DNA from 2 places in the Peribacillus sp. FSL E2-0159 genome. Region 2 is predicted to be linked to the other one. Evidence: riboswitches for the same ligand, from Rfam matches in the RefSeq annotation. Region 2 holds a riboswitch; the other holds the start of a gene.
The links. A riboswitch is a leader RNA that binds a small molecule or an ion and turns the genes downstream of it on or off. The one in region 2 is predicted to bind S-adenosylmethionine.

Region 1: another riboswitch for S-adenosylmethionine. It lies ahead of NYE63_RS06110 (methionine biosynthesis PLP-dependent protein); the one in region 2 lies ahead of NYE63_RS25775 (5-methyltetrahydropteroyltriglutamate--homocysteine S-methyltransferase).

Annotation. Positions count from the first base shown of each region.
Region 1 covers NZ_CP152053.1:1,231,185-1,238,780, reverse strand. Annotated here, with positions in the region: gene NYE63_RS06135 (NAD-dependent epimerase/dehydratase family protein) at 80-1,117, opposite strand; gene NYE63_RS06130 (helix-turn-helix domain-containing protein) at 1,319-2,203, shown strand; gene ugpC (sn-glycerol-3-phosphate ABC transporter ATP-binding protein UgpC) at 2,328-3,473, shown strand; gene NYE63_RS06120 (hypothetical protein) at 3,532-3,774, opposite strand; gene fumC (class II fumarate hydratase) at 3,884-5,266, opposite strand; SAM riboswitch class I at 5,593-5,706, shown strand; gene NYE63_RS06110 (methionine biosynthesis PLP-dependent protein) at 5,793-6,905, shown strand; gene metC (cystathionine beta-lyase) at 6,902-7,596, shown strand, end outside.
Region 2 covers NZ_CP152053.1:5,260,466-5,268,061, reverse strand. Annotated here, with positions in the region: gene NYE63_RS25800 (amino acid permease) at 1-686, shown strand, start outside; gene NYE63_RS25795 (CaiB/BaiF CoA-transferase family protein) at 923-2,023, shown strand; gene NYE63_RS25790 (hypothetical protein) at 2,290-2,814, shown strand; gene NYE63_RS25785 (MFS transporter) at 2,923-4,098, opposite strand; gene NYE63_RS25780 (metalloregulator ArsR/SmtB family transcription factor) at 4,254-4,556, opposite strand; gene NYE63_RS25775 (5-methyltetrahydropteroyltriglutamate--homocysteine S-methyltransferase) at 4,608-5,711, opposite strand; SAM riboswitch class I at 5,795-5,896, opposite strand; gene NYE63_RS25770 (hypothetical protein) at 6,072-6,500, shown strand; gene NYE63_RS25765 (glycerol-3-phosphate responsive antiterminator) at 6,672-7,214, shown strand; gene NYE63_RS25760 (MIP/aquaporin family protein) at 7,439-7,596, shown strand, end outside.

The sequences.
Region 1 (7,596 bases), 1.8 Mb from region 2:
AACCTTGTTTGTTTTAATCATCCTTTTCACCAAGCAAACATAAAGTGCCATCAATACTTCAGTATAATAAAAGAAGGTTTCAACCTACTGTCTGTTTCCATAACCCAAGAAGATCACTTTCATGTTGTCTGTGGATACCTGCTTTTCTATCGGCAGATTCCGGACGTCCCTTTTCCCAATTCCATATATCTTCGAGAGTTTCTGAAAGGGGACGGAATGTTAGTCCATTATTGATGGCTTTATTGTTATCGACAGCCAAAAACCCATTCAAAGGTTTCTTAGCTCCCGGTAAAGGGAACTCTTCTGGTATCCATAAAGGCATCTCTCCCCATGGCTCTACTTTATTGTCATTTAAAAACTTTTCAGATACCCATGTAAAATCAGCATTACTTCTTGTTACCTTTTTGCAGCCTTCAAGTAATTGCCCCATAGTTAGTGTGTAATCTGGTCCAACGGCATTATATGTACCTGTCATATTTTTTTCTATCATTTGTATTACCCATTGAGCCATGTCCCTTGCATCGATAACTTGTATTGGACGTCCAGGGCGTCCAGGAGATAAAATTTCTCCCCCTTCCGCTATTCTTTTAAGCCAGTACGGCAATCGGTCAGTGTAATCATATGGACCTACTATTTGCCCGGCACGAATTGACAAGACTTTCCCCGGCAGTTCTTTTTCTGCTGCTTTTTCGCTTAATGATTTTAACGGTCCATAATATTCACCGTATATCGGTCCAGCAGTTCCGCGGGTGATCTCTTCTGCTTCATCTTCATTTAGTGTTTGAACCTCTCCATTTTCATCAATACCTGGTTCGGTTGGATCACTATACACTGAGATACTTGAAATATATGTATAATGTTTAACTTGATTAAGCATTCTGCAAGATTTCGATACAGTTCGAGGGATAAAACCCGATGTGTCAATGACTGCATCCCACTGTCTTCCTTTCAACATTTCCAGATCTCCGTCGCGGTCCCCTCTTAACTGTTCTATTTCGGGAAAAACATAAGGATCACTTCCACGATTAAAAAGTGTGACATCATGCCCTTTCTCTATCGCAGCTTTTGCTAAATATCGGCCTAAAAACCGTGTACCACCCAATATTAAAATGTTCATAAGATCTCCTCCTCTTTAACGATATTCCATTAAGCATACGCAATACCCTTTCCTAAAATTAATATTACTTGCAACTTTTTTTTGAACTCTCTTTTTGAACCATGAATTTCCATTCTCGGGAAAACTGACAATATCCTATTCTTTTGAACTTTATTCTTTTTCGCTATAATGATATGGAAAAGGAGAAAGAAGGTGGAAACGATGCTTGAAAATCTCAAACAAAAATTCCCGAATGCTCTTACCAATAACAAGGATATTGAAGATATTTCTGACTATGTTTGGTTCGAAGACTCAAGAAGTATACTTGGCATTCCCCGTTCAGAAATCACAGCCGAAGAAATCCGTTTATTGGAACTGCTTTTTGCTCCTTCCATAAACCCTAATTACCTCAATGTACATCCAGATTCATCATGGAAAACTTTTTTATCCGAACCGAATGCACCATTGCCATTAACGAGCTGGGAGAATGTTCGATTTCTTCATTTTAAGCTGACTCATGCTGATTTTTCCAACTCCGATTTTGAAGAGGCCTTCCTCGCTTTCGTTCCATCTGACGCAGCATTGGTCTGGGAAAATGAAACGGCAGGTGTCTTAATTGAAACGGACAAGGATGAACCATTATCAAATAAAGAACTAATCGCCATTTCTTCCACACTTGAAAGTGACTTTTATGTTAAGACCCGTATGTTCACCGGGCGCTTTCACCCTGTAAATCAAGACCTTCATCATCACTGGACTCAGGAGAAAAAGTGTTTTGATTTGGCACAGGTGCACCTGCCGGATCTTAAGGTCGCTGATTTGGCAGACATCATTCCTCACTCATTAATTAATGATCCATCCGTTAAGAATGCAAAATGGTATATCAATGAGATTCTTGGCAAGACCAAGCAGGATACTGAACTTATCAAAACGATTAAAACGTATATCGAATGTAATTCCAATGCCACCCATGCCGCCAAACAGCTTTATATACATCGGAACAGCTTACAATACCGAATCGATAAATTCTCTGAAAGAACTGGTCTCGATATTAGAAACTTCCGTCATGCCCTTACTGCGTACTTGATTTTTTTACTGAATGATTAATTTCCCATACACACAGGTAATATCATCCTTTTTTGTGCAATGTGCCCATACTTTTTTCTAAACCGATAGCTTAGACTATAGCTAATTGGTACAAGTAATCAGGAGTTTAAAAGGGGGATTTTTCATGGCAGAGTTAGTGTTAGATCATATATTTAAGATTTATGATAAAAAGGTTACGGCTGTTAAAGACTTCAACCTTCGTGTTGCCGATAAGGAATTCATAGTCTTTGTGGGACCTTCTGGTTGCGGCAAATCGACGACATTAAGGATGATTGCCGGACTGGAAGACATTTCCCAAGGGGATTTATACATTGACGGGAAGCGAGTCAATGATGTCCCCCCTAAAGATCGTGATATTGCGATGGTTTTCCAGAACTATGCCTTATATCCTCATATGTCCGTATATGACAATATGGCATTTGGCTTAAAGCTCAGGAAAACGCCAAAAGCGGAAATCAAGCAAAGGGTCAATGAAGCGGCAAGGATTCTCGGACTTGAAGAGCTGCTAAACAGGAAACCTAAAGCCCTTTCAGGAGGTCAGCGCCAGCGTGTGGCACTTGGCCGTGCAATTGTAAGGGACGCAAAGGTTTTCTTGATGGATGAGCCATTATCCAATCTCGATGCAAAGCTACGGGTTCAAATGCGCGCAGAAATCGCTAAACTACATAAACGGCTCGACACCACGACAATATATGTCACGCATGACCAAACAGAGGCAATGACCATGGCGACACGTCTTGTTGTAATGAAAGATGGAATCATCCAACAGGTCGGTGCCCCAAAAGACGTATACGAGAAACCCATAAACGTCTTTGTCGGCGGTTTTATCGGATCGCCTGCCATGAACTTCTTTTCCGGAACATTAAAAGAAGGCACAATTAAAATAGGCGAACAAACGCTTGAAATACCTGAATTGAAGATGAAAATGCTGCGTGATCAAGGATATATCGGAAAGGATTTAATCCTTGGCATCCGTCCGGAGGATTTCCATAATGAAGGAACTAGCTTCACGGAGTCCCCTAACACTACATTCACGACCCAAATTGATGTAGCCGAACTCATGGGCGCGGAGATCATGCTCTACTCCACGTTAGAGGGGCAGGACTTCGTCGCACGAGTCGATGCCAAGAATATTATCCAGGCAGGCGAAAACATAGAACTTGCCCTCGACATGAATAAAGCACACTTTTTTGATAAAGGGACTGAACATCGCATTTTAGTTGAAGAAGATGAACAGATGCAGGAAAACATGAAGTTACCTGCCAATTAAACGTAAAAAGACCCGTTCATGAATGGGTCTTTTTCGTTTATTCAAATAAGGGGTAGATTTATTCCTGGACCAATACCACTTCATCATGTCCGCATTCAGAGCATTTCATGAGATGCGGGCATTGGCCTTTTTGAAGGGATTGAGGATATCCGTCGTTTTCTTTAAGTATGTCGATATCCATGTAAGCACTGTAATCATCAGCGTAGTCCATGAATTTCCCTTTATCATCAAGATCACTGCCGCATTCCGGGCAATTCACATGAATTTTTCTTAGACCGTTGCAAAGCGGGCATAAAGACATTATTTTTCCTCCTGTTCCCGATACTTATGATCTCAGTATTTGTTGATTCCATTATTTTAACACATGGAAACACCCTCCCTAATACCAGAGGGAGGGCACTTCTATGCAATTATTTATTAACCATGTTAGCAGGATCTACCCATGCTTTGAATTCATCTTCCGTCAGGAATTCCAATTTCAACGCCGCTTCTTTTAACGTAGAGTTGTCCTTGAATGCTGTTTTTGCGATCTTGGCTGCTTTTTCATAACCAATATGCGGGTTCAAGGCTGTTACCAACATAAGGGAACGTTCTACATTTTCTTTGATTTTATCTTCATTTGCAGTGATGCCAACCGCACAATTATTGTTGAATGAATGAATGCCTTCCGTCAATAATTTGACCGTTTGCAGGAAGTTATAGATGATGACTGGTTTAAATACATTCAATTCAAAGTTACCTTGGCTAGCTGCAAAGCCAATTGTAGCATCGTTACCCACGATTTGTGTTGCAATCATGGTAAGCGCTTCACTTTGTGTTGGATTGACTTTACCTGGCATGATGGAGCTGCCTGGCTCGTTTTCCGGAATGGCTATTTCGCCGATTCCGCTTCTAGGACCACTTGCCAGCCATCTGACATCGTTCGCAATTTTCATTAAATCGGCTGCCAATGCTTTTAAAGCACCATGTGCGTAGACGATTTCGTTATGGCTTGTCAATGCATGGAACTTATTATCAGATGTGACAAAAGGATATCCTGTATCCGCTGCAATTTGTTTGGCAGAAAGTCCCGGGAATTCTTTTTTTGTATTGATTCCGGTTCCTACAGCCGTTCCGCCTAGTGCAAGGTTCAATAATTTTTGGCTGCTTTCCTCAATCATCACTAGATCTTTGTCGAGCATCGCTTTCCAACCGGAAATTTCTTGTCCTAATGTTAATGGTGTAGCATCTTGAAGATGTGTCCGGCCAATTTTCACGACATCCCAAAATTCTTTTTCTTTTGTATCGAATGTATCACGAAGAGCTTTGATGGCAGGGACCAATTTTTCAGCGACTTCCATAAAGGCAGCAATATGCATGGCGGTCGGGAAAGTATCATTGGAGCTTTGTGCCTTGTTAACATCATCATTCGGATGAAGGGTTTCCGATTCACCATTTTCTTTCAACCATTCATTCCCTTTGTTAGCGACCACTTCATTCACGTTCATATTACTCTGCGTGCCGCTTCCCGTTTGCCAAACTACAAGCGGGAAATGTTCATCAAGTGTGCCTTCAAGGATTTCGCCGCAAATCTTGACGATGGCATTCTTTTTGACTTCCGAAAGATCACCAAGATCATAGTTCACCTTTGCCGCAGCTTGTTTAACGTATGCAAATGCACGAACTAATTCAATCGGCATTTTTTCGTTACCGATTTTGAAATTGTTACGGCTTCTCTCAGTTTGTGCTCCCCAATATTTATCAGCAGGAACTTTCACTTCACCCATCGTATCTCGTTCGATTCTGTATTCCATGTGTTCTCCTCCTATGTTTGCACTATTCATTGAAGACCTTTTGCATATGAAATGAATAATGTCGTATTATTCTTTCTCTCCATACATTGTACAAACTTTATTATTTTAAAGCAAAAATATCCGGCTGACCCTTCCCATTTTTCTGAAAAAATCCATAATCCTTCCTGTTTATATGAAAATCCGGATATTTTTTTTAGACACATAAAGTGTTGACACCGCTAGGCTCCAATTGACCTAGTCATGAACATCAAAGCATTATCCACCCAAAATGTTCTTGACAGTATTTTGTATATATAGTAAATTCAAAAGAAATCGAATAATCTAAACTCTTATCGAGAGAGGTAGAGGGAATGGCCCGATGACACCTCAGCAACCTTCATTTGTTTCAAACCAATGAAAAGGTGCTAATTCCACAAGTTTGTGAACTTGGAAGATAAGAAGAATGACTCGTCCCTACTTAATCAAAGTCTTCTTCTTAAAGAAGACTTTTTTTTATTTTATATAACGCAAAGGAGCAGTGAAAACCATGTACAAAACTGAAACATATCTTGCTCAATTAGGAAATCGCAGCGAAACGGCGACAGGAACAGTCAATCCGCCGGTATACTTTTCAACAGCTTTTCGTCACGAAGGAATTGGCCAATCGACGGGATTCGACTACACAAGGACAGGTAATCCTACACGCCAACTATTGGAGCGATCCATCGCCGATCTGGAAAAAGGCGACCAAGGTTATGCCTGCAGTTCAGGAATGGCCGCCATTTCCACTATACTCGCCCTTTTTAAATCTGGTGATGCATGGATTGTCAGCGAAGATCTTTATGGCGGTACATATCGTCTGTTAGAACAAGGTTTTAAAAAATGGGGGTTGCAGTGTGACTATGTAAACACTTGTTGTTTGGAGGATATCGAAAAAGCCATCACTCCTCACACGAAAGCCATCTTCATCGAAACTCCCACTAACCCTCTTATGCAGCAAACGGACATTAGCGCCGTTGCCGCATTGGCCAAACGATATAATTTATTGTTAATCGTTGATAACACTTTTTACACGCCTCTAATTCAACAACCCATCCTGCTTGGAGCGGATATTGTGATTCACAGTGCAACCAAGTATCTCGGTGGTCATAATGATGTGCTCGCCGGACTGATCGTTGCTAGCGGCGCTGAATTATGTGATGCACTTGCCTTCCATCACAATGGTACCGGAGCTGTCTTGAGCCCATTTGATTCTTGGCTGTTGATGCGCGGAATGAAAACCCTGGCGTTGCGGATGGAGCGTCATGAAAAGAATGCCAAGATACTTGTAGATTACTTATCGGAGCATGATTGTGTTACGGACGTATTGTATCCCGGCAGAGGCGGCATGATTTCATTCCGTATCATTAATGAAGCGGCGGTCAACCCATTTTTACAATCGCTCTCATTAATCTCTTTTGCAGAAAGCCTTGGAGGGGTTGAAAGCTTCATCACCTATCCTGCCACACAAACACATGCCGATATTCCGCTTGAAGTCAGAACGGCAAATGGTGTTTGTAATCGCCTGCTCCGCTTCTCCGTTGGCATCGAGGATAGCGATGATTTGATTGGTGACTTACAGCAAGCATTCGCACAGGTAAAAAGGGAGGCACTACGATGACAGATCATGATTTTAGCTTTGAAACCAAATTACTTCATAATCAACATAAATTCGATCCGGCAACGGGCGGCGTGAGCGTCCCCATTCAGCACGCATCGACTTTCCATCAATCCGATATCGATCAATTCGGCAAATATGATTACAGCAGAAGCGGGAACCCAACTCGCGAGGCACTTGAAGACATCATTGCCGAACTTGAGGACGGCACCCATGGCTTTGCTTTTTCATCAGGAATGGCTGCCATTTCTACAGCTTTCCTGCTATTGTCTGCCGGGGATCATATCGTCATTTCCGAAGATGTTTATGGCGGAACGTTCAGGATGGTCACAAGCGTATTGTCGCGTTTCAATATTGAGCATACCTTCGTTGACATGACGGACCTTGAAAGCGTCAAAGCGGCAGTTCAGCCAAATACCAGGGCCATATACATCGAAACGCCTTCAAATCCGTTACTTAAAGTGACCGATATTCAAGCCGTATGTGATATCGCAAAAAAAGCCGGCGCCTTAAGTTTTGTTGATAATACATTCTTGACGCCAGCATTGCAAAAACCACTGAATCTGGGCGCTGATGTTGTCCTTCATAGCGCGACGAAGTTTTTATCCGGACACAGTGATGTGGTAGCTGGGCTTGCGGTCGTAAAAGATCCGGAATTAGCAGTAAGACTCGGTTCCCTTCAAAACTCCTTTGG
Region 2 (7,596 bases):
TAGGGCTGCTTATCCCTTATACGAACTCAAGTTTACAAGGTGATAACGTCATGGTAAGCCCATTTACGCTCATTTTTGAAAAAGCTGGAGTGGCCTTTGCCGCTTCGCTTATGAATGCCGTCATTTTAACAGCGGTATTATCTGCAGGTAACTCAAGTCTATATGCATCAACGCGTATGTTATACTCAATGGCAAAAGATGGACAAGCACCGCGTATTTTTGCAAAACTTAATAAACGCGGAGTACCGGTTGCAGGCATGATTTTGACATGTTCCATCGGCATGCTGGCCTTTTTAGCCTCCGTATTTGGTGATGGTAAAGTGTATATTTGGTTAATGAATGCCATTGGAATTACAGGATTTATCTTTTGGCTCGGCATTTCCATCAGCCATTACCGTTTCCGGAAAGCATTCATCGCTCAAGGCCATTCATTGGAGAAGCTGCCATATAAGGCATTATGGTTTCCGATTGGACCGATCTTTGCCATTTTAATTGGCATGATCGTCATCCTGTCCCAAAATATCCAAGCCTTTTTCTCAGACCACATCGATTGGGGCAGTGTTGTAGCTGCATACCTGGGAATCCCGCTTTTCCTTGGTCTATGGTTTGGCTATAAACTGGTAAGAAAAACTAAATTCGTTAAACTTGATGAAGTCGAATTTGACTTTGACAAAAAATATGAATGAACAAGCTTAAAGTAAAATCAGCCGGACAATTTGTCCGGCTGATTTTACTTGTTTTCTATAGGCTCATTATCAAAAGCTAGGAAGCTGATTCCTAGTTTTTTATTTTTATTAAATGGAAATTTATACAAATGTTGTAGGAGGTGTTATATGATAATCGTAAACTCTGCCAAATTGCATGTACAGAACGACGGGGAAAGCTTTTAATATTTCCAATGGAAAGGGAAGGTGCACGGCTGATGACCTTATTGACTCATTTAAAAGTATTGGACTTTTCAACGTTACTGCCAGGCCCATTTGCCACTTTGATGCTAGCGGATTTAGGAGCGGACGTTTTGAAAGTAGAGAGGCCGGAAGCGAAGGATTCATGGGGTGTGAACCAATATCTTAACAGATCGAAGAAGTCGATCACACTTGATTTAAAACAATCTGAGTCCATCGAATCCGTAAAAAATCTAGTGAAGGAATACGATATCGTCATTGAACAATTCCGTCCAGGTGTCATGGAACGCCTAGGACTGGGGTATGAGGCACTGAAATGGATCAATCCGAAGCTGATTTACTGTTCCATCACGGGCTTCGGCCAGACCGGTCCCTATAAAGACCGACCGGGACATGATATCAATTATATTTCGATTGCAGGCTTATCAGGCTATTCCGGTACGAAAAAGGACGGCCCGGCAAAAAACGGAACCCAAATAGCAGATCTTGCCGGAGGCTCACTGCATGCTGTTATCGGTATATTATCTGCAGTCATTCATAGGGAAAGAACAGGATTCGGCCAAGCCATCGACATCAGCATGACCGACTGCAGTTTTGCCTTGAATGCCATATCCGCACCTCTGAATTTACAAGGGGGAATCGAGCTTGAACCAGAAAAACTGATGTTAAACGGAGGGTCCTTTTATGACTTTTATGAAACGAAAGATGGACGCTATTTTTCGGTAGGAAGCCTTGAGCCCCCTTTTCGAAAAGCATTATGTGAAGCGATCGGTGCACCCGAATTGTATGAACTGAGCATGAAAAGCGATGAAGAAAGCGGAACCAGGTTTAAAACGGCCATCCGACTTGCTTTTCTTGAAAGAGATTTTCATGAATGGCAGGTAATATTCGCTGATTTCGAGGCCTGCGCAGAACCAGTGCTAACCTTCACTGAAGCGGCTGAACACCCCCAATTGAAGGAGAGGGGAATGATCGTTGAGGTACCTGACGGAAAAGGAAATGCCCAGAAGCAAATCGCCTGCCCGATCAAAACATCGGTTTTCACCCCTGAATATAAACATGCAGGTTTGAGGCCAGGACAAAACAACGCAGAAATTCTTCGCACCCCCAATCGCTAAATAATGATGTAAAGGCTATCACTTTTCTGAGTTTTTTTGGAAAGAGATAGCCTGTTTTTTTTTTAGGCCGAAAAAAAGAGGTGGAAGGACTAAAACTGCTCGTATAAGCAGAAGGAGAACAAATTATCCTCTTATCACTTGTGGAAAGCAACATATTACTACTGTGAAAATTTGCTAGTTATAACTATTTTGGACAGGGTATCAGAGTAACATCCCTGTAAAAGGGTTTTTGAGAAAATTGCTCTGGTAAGGAGGATTGATTAAACATGTTTGGTCTCTCTGATATCATTAAATTTCTATTTTCCTTTTTTTTGATTATGCCGATCGTTACGCTGATACATTTGAGCGGGCATATTTTCTTTGTTACGATCTTTGGGGGATCAGAAAAGAAAATCTTGATCGGTTGTGGTAATAAACTTTTCGCCTTTCGGAACATAGAGGTAAGGAAATATTATTTTTGGAATGGGACTTGCGAGTTCAAGGGATTGAAACATGATAATCGATTGACGAATACGCTGATTTATTTAGGGGGGGCTATCTTTAATTTAGTCAGCATGCTGATCATATATAGCTTAGTGTATCAGAATATCCTGGACAGCTCGGTAATCTGGTATCAATTTATCTATTTTTCTTTTTATGTTTTGTTTTTTTCCTTGTTTCCGATGTATTTCTCGGACGGGTCGCCTAGTGATGGGAAGGCTGCGGAATTGGCATTGAGGAACAAGCTGGAAGATAGGGTGACGGATGATATATTTGTGAAGAAAATGGATGATGAAGATAGCTGCAAGTAAAAAGGGGACGTGCTGGTGGGCGTTCTTTTTTTGTTTGCTCTCGACTTTAGGATTAGGGTTCATCATAAGGCTAAAATCTAGCCTTATGATGAATGTATATATAACGGTCTAGGATTTTATGGACTGAGCTATTTTCCTGTTTGACGATGAACTCGAAAGGACCAGAACAATGACCATGGCAATGGCAACCCCTGTTGCACCGATCCAGGTTATGGAAGCAAGGGATACTTGTTCTACAGCATCACCGCCAATTCCAGCACCGGCCGCCATGGCCAATTGCATCATCGACTGATTCAGACCGAGCATGACTCCTGATGATTCAGGCTCAAGGGTCGCTAAATGATATTGCTGTGTCGGTCCTGATGACCATGCTGCGAACGACCATAATGTAAGGATTGTCAAAACGGCCATCAATGAATTCGTAACGATGGACAACATGATGATCATCACAATATGCAGCGCCATACCGCCAATTAGTGTAAATGATACACCCCATCGATCCGTACTATATCCGCCAAACTTTGATCCGATCAGGCTTGCGATACCGAATATAAGCAAGGCCGTGCTAAGTAGAGAATCACTTATTCCCGATACGGATAGCAGGTAAGGGGATAGATAGGTATAAGCTATCGAGTATCCGCCAAGCCAGAAGAAGGTTATCGATAATCCAAGGGCAACTTTCCTTTTTTTAAGGAGGGCCAGCTGCTGGAGAAGTGGTACTGGTTTATCCCCTTTGGTAGGAGGAATGGTAAAGAATAAAAAGATCATGGCAATCAGGCCGAATAGGGCGATTCCGCCAAAGACGGATTTCCACCCGAATGCATCCGTCATAATTCTTCCGAGTGGTACGCCAATGATAAGGGAAGCTGTAAACCCCATGACAACTGTCGCAATAGAACTTGCTTGTTTATCGGGCGGAGCAAGCTTAGCGGCAATATTCAGAGCGGTGACTACAACCAAGCCTGCACCAAGTGCCATGATTATGCGTGCAAATAGAAACGGTCCAAAGCCTGGTAATAGAAAGGCAAGCAGATTGGCCACTACGAATAGTCCAAGGGAATACAACATTAATCTTCGTCTGTCTAAACTTGCTGTCAAAGCCATAAGAATGGGTGTACCGATTGCGTAGACAAGGGAGAAAATTGTAATGAGCTGTCCTGCGGCAGCAAGGGTCACTCCAAGAGAATCCGCAATCTTATCCAAAATCCCGGATATGATGAATTCGGATGTTCCTACTAAAAAACTGATAATCGCCAACATGTAAATTTTCCATGTATTAAGCAAGATAGATTCACTCCTCATTAATGATTAGTAATTTTATATAAATACATATCGTAATATGTTAATATGTATGAATAAAAAATAAACATATCGCGAAATGTCGAATTGTTAGTGAGGAAAATGAACCCAACCCTCTAAGGTACGGATCAGGTTCATTTTCATACTTCTTCTTTCAAGAAATCAGTAATTTTTGAGATTGCATCTTCATCTCGTTTGTAATACGTAAACTTTCCTATCCGCTCCGTTTTAATCAATCCTGCTCTAAGAAGCATCGAGAGGTATTGAGAGGCCGTGGACTGGGTCATGTTTAATTTTTCCGTAATCTGACTTACGCAAACGCCGGTTTCCTTCATGTCTATTCCCTCATGAGGGGTGAAGTGGAGTTCAGGCGCCTTGAGCCATTGTAAGATTTGCAACCTGGATTCATTGGATAATGCTTTAAATATCTCGATTGTTTTCATACATTTCATTATATCGAGAATTATCGATATGTCAAATGATTAATAAAAAAATCATTCCCATATTTCTTTTGCTACATCAACGACGAATTTCAGCTTTTCCCATTGCTGTTCTTCCGTTAGCTTGTTGCCGTGATGGGTAGAGGCGAAGCCGCATTGCGGGCTTAAGCATAATTGCTCGAGAGGAACGAAGTTCGAGGCTTCTTTAATGCGTGCCTTAACAGCTTCCTTGTTTTCGATTTCTCCATTTTTTGAAGTGACGACTCCTAGGACGACACGGGCTCCGCCATTTGGTATGTATTCCAATGGTTTGAAGTCCCCTGAGCGTTGATCGTCGTACTCCAAGAAGAATCCATCGACTTTTTCTTTTGCCAATAAAGTTGGGGCTATACGGGCATAACTTCCTTCGAACGCCCATGTCGACTGGTAGTTTCCACGACATAGATGTGTAGTGACGACAAGGTCTTCTGGTTTGCCTTCCAATGCGCCATTAATGACGCGAAGTGCTAGATCAATTAATTGTTCCCTCGTATATTTTCCATCTTTGAATTGGAAATCTGGAGCTGAAAGTCTGGCAATATATACATCATCCAATTGAAGATAACGTACACCTGCTTCATAAAATGCTTTCAAAGCATGCTGATAGGCTTTGATGATATCATTTGCATAGTCTTCAATATTAGGATAGATGTCTTCATTATGAATGCCTGCAGCAAATAATTGATTCGGACTGGGAATCGTTTGCTTGGCAACGGCACGTCCGTTCACGATTTTGTTCAATTCAATGAAATCACGAATGAAGGGATGTTCAGGATTGAATGAAACCTTCCCAGTATTGCGAACGTTATATCTCTCTGTTTCCACACCATCGAATGTGAGACCTTTTTCAGTCACATATCCCTCGATGCCATTTAAATGTTCGAGGAAGTCAAAGTGCCACCATGTTCGTCTGAACTCACCGTCCGTAACGACCTCTAATCCAACTTCAATTTGTTTATCGACAATCCGATTGATTTCTTCGGTTTCAACTTCACGAAGCCGCTCTGCTGAAAGGGTACCTTCCCTAAATTGCTTTCTGGCAATATGTAAACGTTCCGGTCTTAATAAACTTCCGACGTGATCGGCCCTGAATGGTGCTTTCGTTAATGTGATTGACATGTTGCATTCCTTCTTTCCTTTTAAAAATAAAAAACCTCTTCTTAAAAAATAAGAAGAGGTGTTGGCAACAAAGCTATATACTCTTCTTATCTTCAAGTTTTTACACTTCTGGAATTAGCACAGTACATGAATAGTCTGTTGCTGAGGTATCAAAGGGCCAGTCCCTCCACCTCTCTGGATAAGAGTTGTCTATTAAATTAAGTATGACTATACAGGTAGTTTGTACAAAGGTCAAGCGTTGAAGGTGGAAGATTTTGAATATACCGATTATTAATTTGGGCAGAAATGTTAACTGCATCGGGGAACCTGGCATATGCTATAACCGACGTTTCATATGCATGGCAGGAGGGGAATGCGAGGATGAGTACATTCAGTCCATTCAAAAATGGCATACCGATAACGGTAACTGAAGCCATGATAGAGAGAATTGTAAAAATGAAATCAGATGGTCACGATATTAAAGTCGAGATTACGCCAAAGCATATCGTGCTTTCAGGAACGATGGAAGTGAAAAAAATGATGTTTAAGAAAAACGTAGCTTTCCGGATTACATTAAAACCGGTACACGTCGAAAATAGAACGATTTCATTTGAATTAGTGGGAATGGAACCGATTGACAGGAATTTCATCAATCAAAGGATATTTAACAGACCGCCATTTTTTGAATTTGAAAATAGAACGATCAAGATGAATGTTAATGCTTGGAACATCGTGAGAAAAATTCCGGTGGGCACAATTAAATCGTATGAACTCGTCGAAGGTGCATTGAAAATGAAACTTTCTTTATGATTTAAGGGGATATTTTACATACATCCTTACTGCAATCTATAAAGGGAGTGCCAGGTATGTTAGTGTTATGGTGACATTGGACATGAAAAAATGTGTTTGATAAATCAAGCTCTTTAAAATATACTAAATGACTTGAAGTTTTGAGTTTTTCTGGGAATGAGGAGGATAATAATGGATCAGAAGATTTTGCCTGCTTCAGCAAGCATGAAGGATTTCGAAAGATTTTTAGAAAGTTCCTATGAAATAGGTGTGTTTCTTGATTTGCATATATCACAATTGAAAAATGTAAGTATGATGGCAAAGCAGCATAATAAGAAAATGATTTATCATGTCGATTTGATTCATGGCATAAGAAGTGATGAGTACGCGACAGAATTCATATGTCAGGAATATAATCCCTATGGGCTGATTTCGACTAAATCAAGCGTTATATTGAAAGCGAAGCAAAAGGGGGTCATTGCCATCCAGCGAATCTTTTTAATAGACTCACATGCGCTTGAGAAGAGTTATAAGCTGGTGCAGAAAACCAAGCCGGATTATATCGAAGTATTGCCGGGCGCCATGCCATGGATGATAAAAGAAGTGAAGGAACGATTGCAGACACCCATTTTTGCAGGCGGCCTCATACGTACTTCGGATGAAGTCCTGAACGCCCTCGATGCTGGAGCGTCGTCAATCACCACTTCCAAAACTGAATTATGGGATATCGTCTAATAGGGAAATTGAAAAAAATTACAGAAAAATAGATTAATTTTTCACAAAATATTGACAGCGTTTTCATAACCTAGTATATTTTACAGTACAAGTTAATATATGTGACGGAGACTAGGAGATTCACAACAGATCTATTCATAATTTTTTTATGAAGATAGTTCTGCTGTGGATCTCCTTTTATTTGTTGGCAAGGTTTAAAAATTTATCAGGGGAGGGGTTTTATCATGACTCCATTTTGGGGAGAAGTGTTAGGCACGATGATATTAGTTTTATTCGGAGCAGGTATTGGGGCGGGTTCATCCTTAAAGGGTTCCTATGCAAAGGATGCCGGTTGGATCGTTATCACGATAGCGTGGGGATTGGCTGTTACCATGGGTGTTTT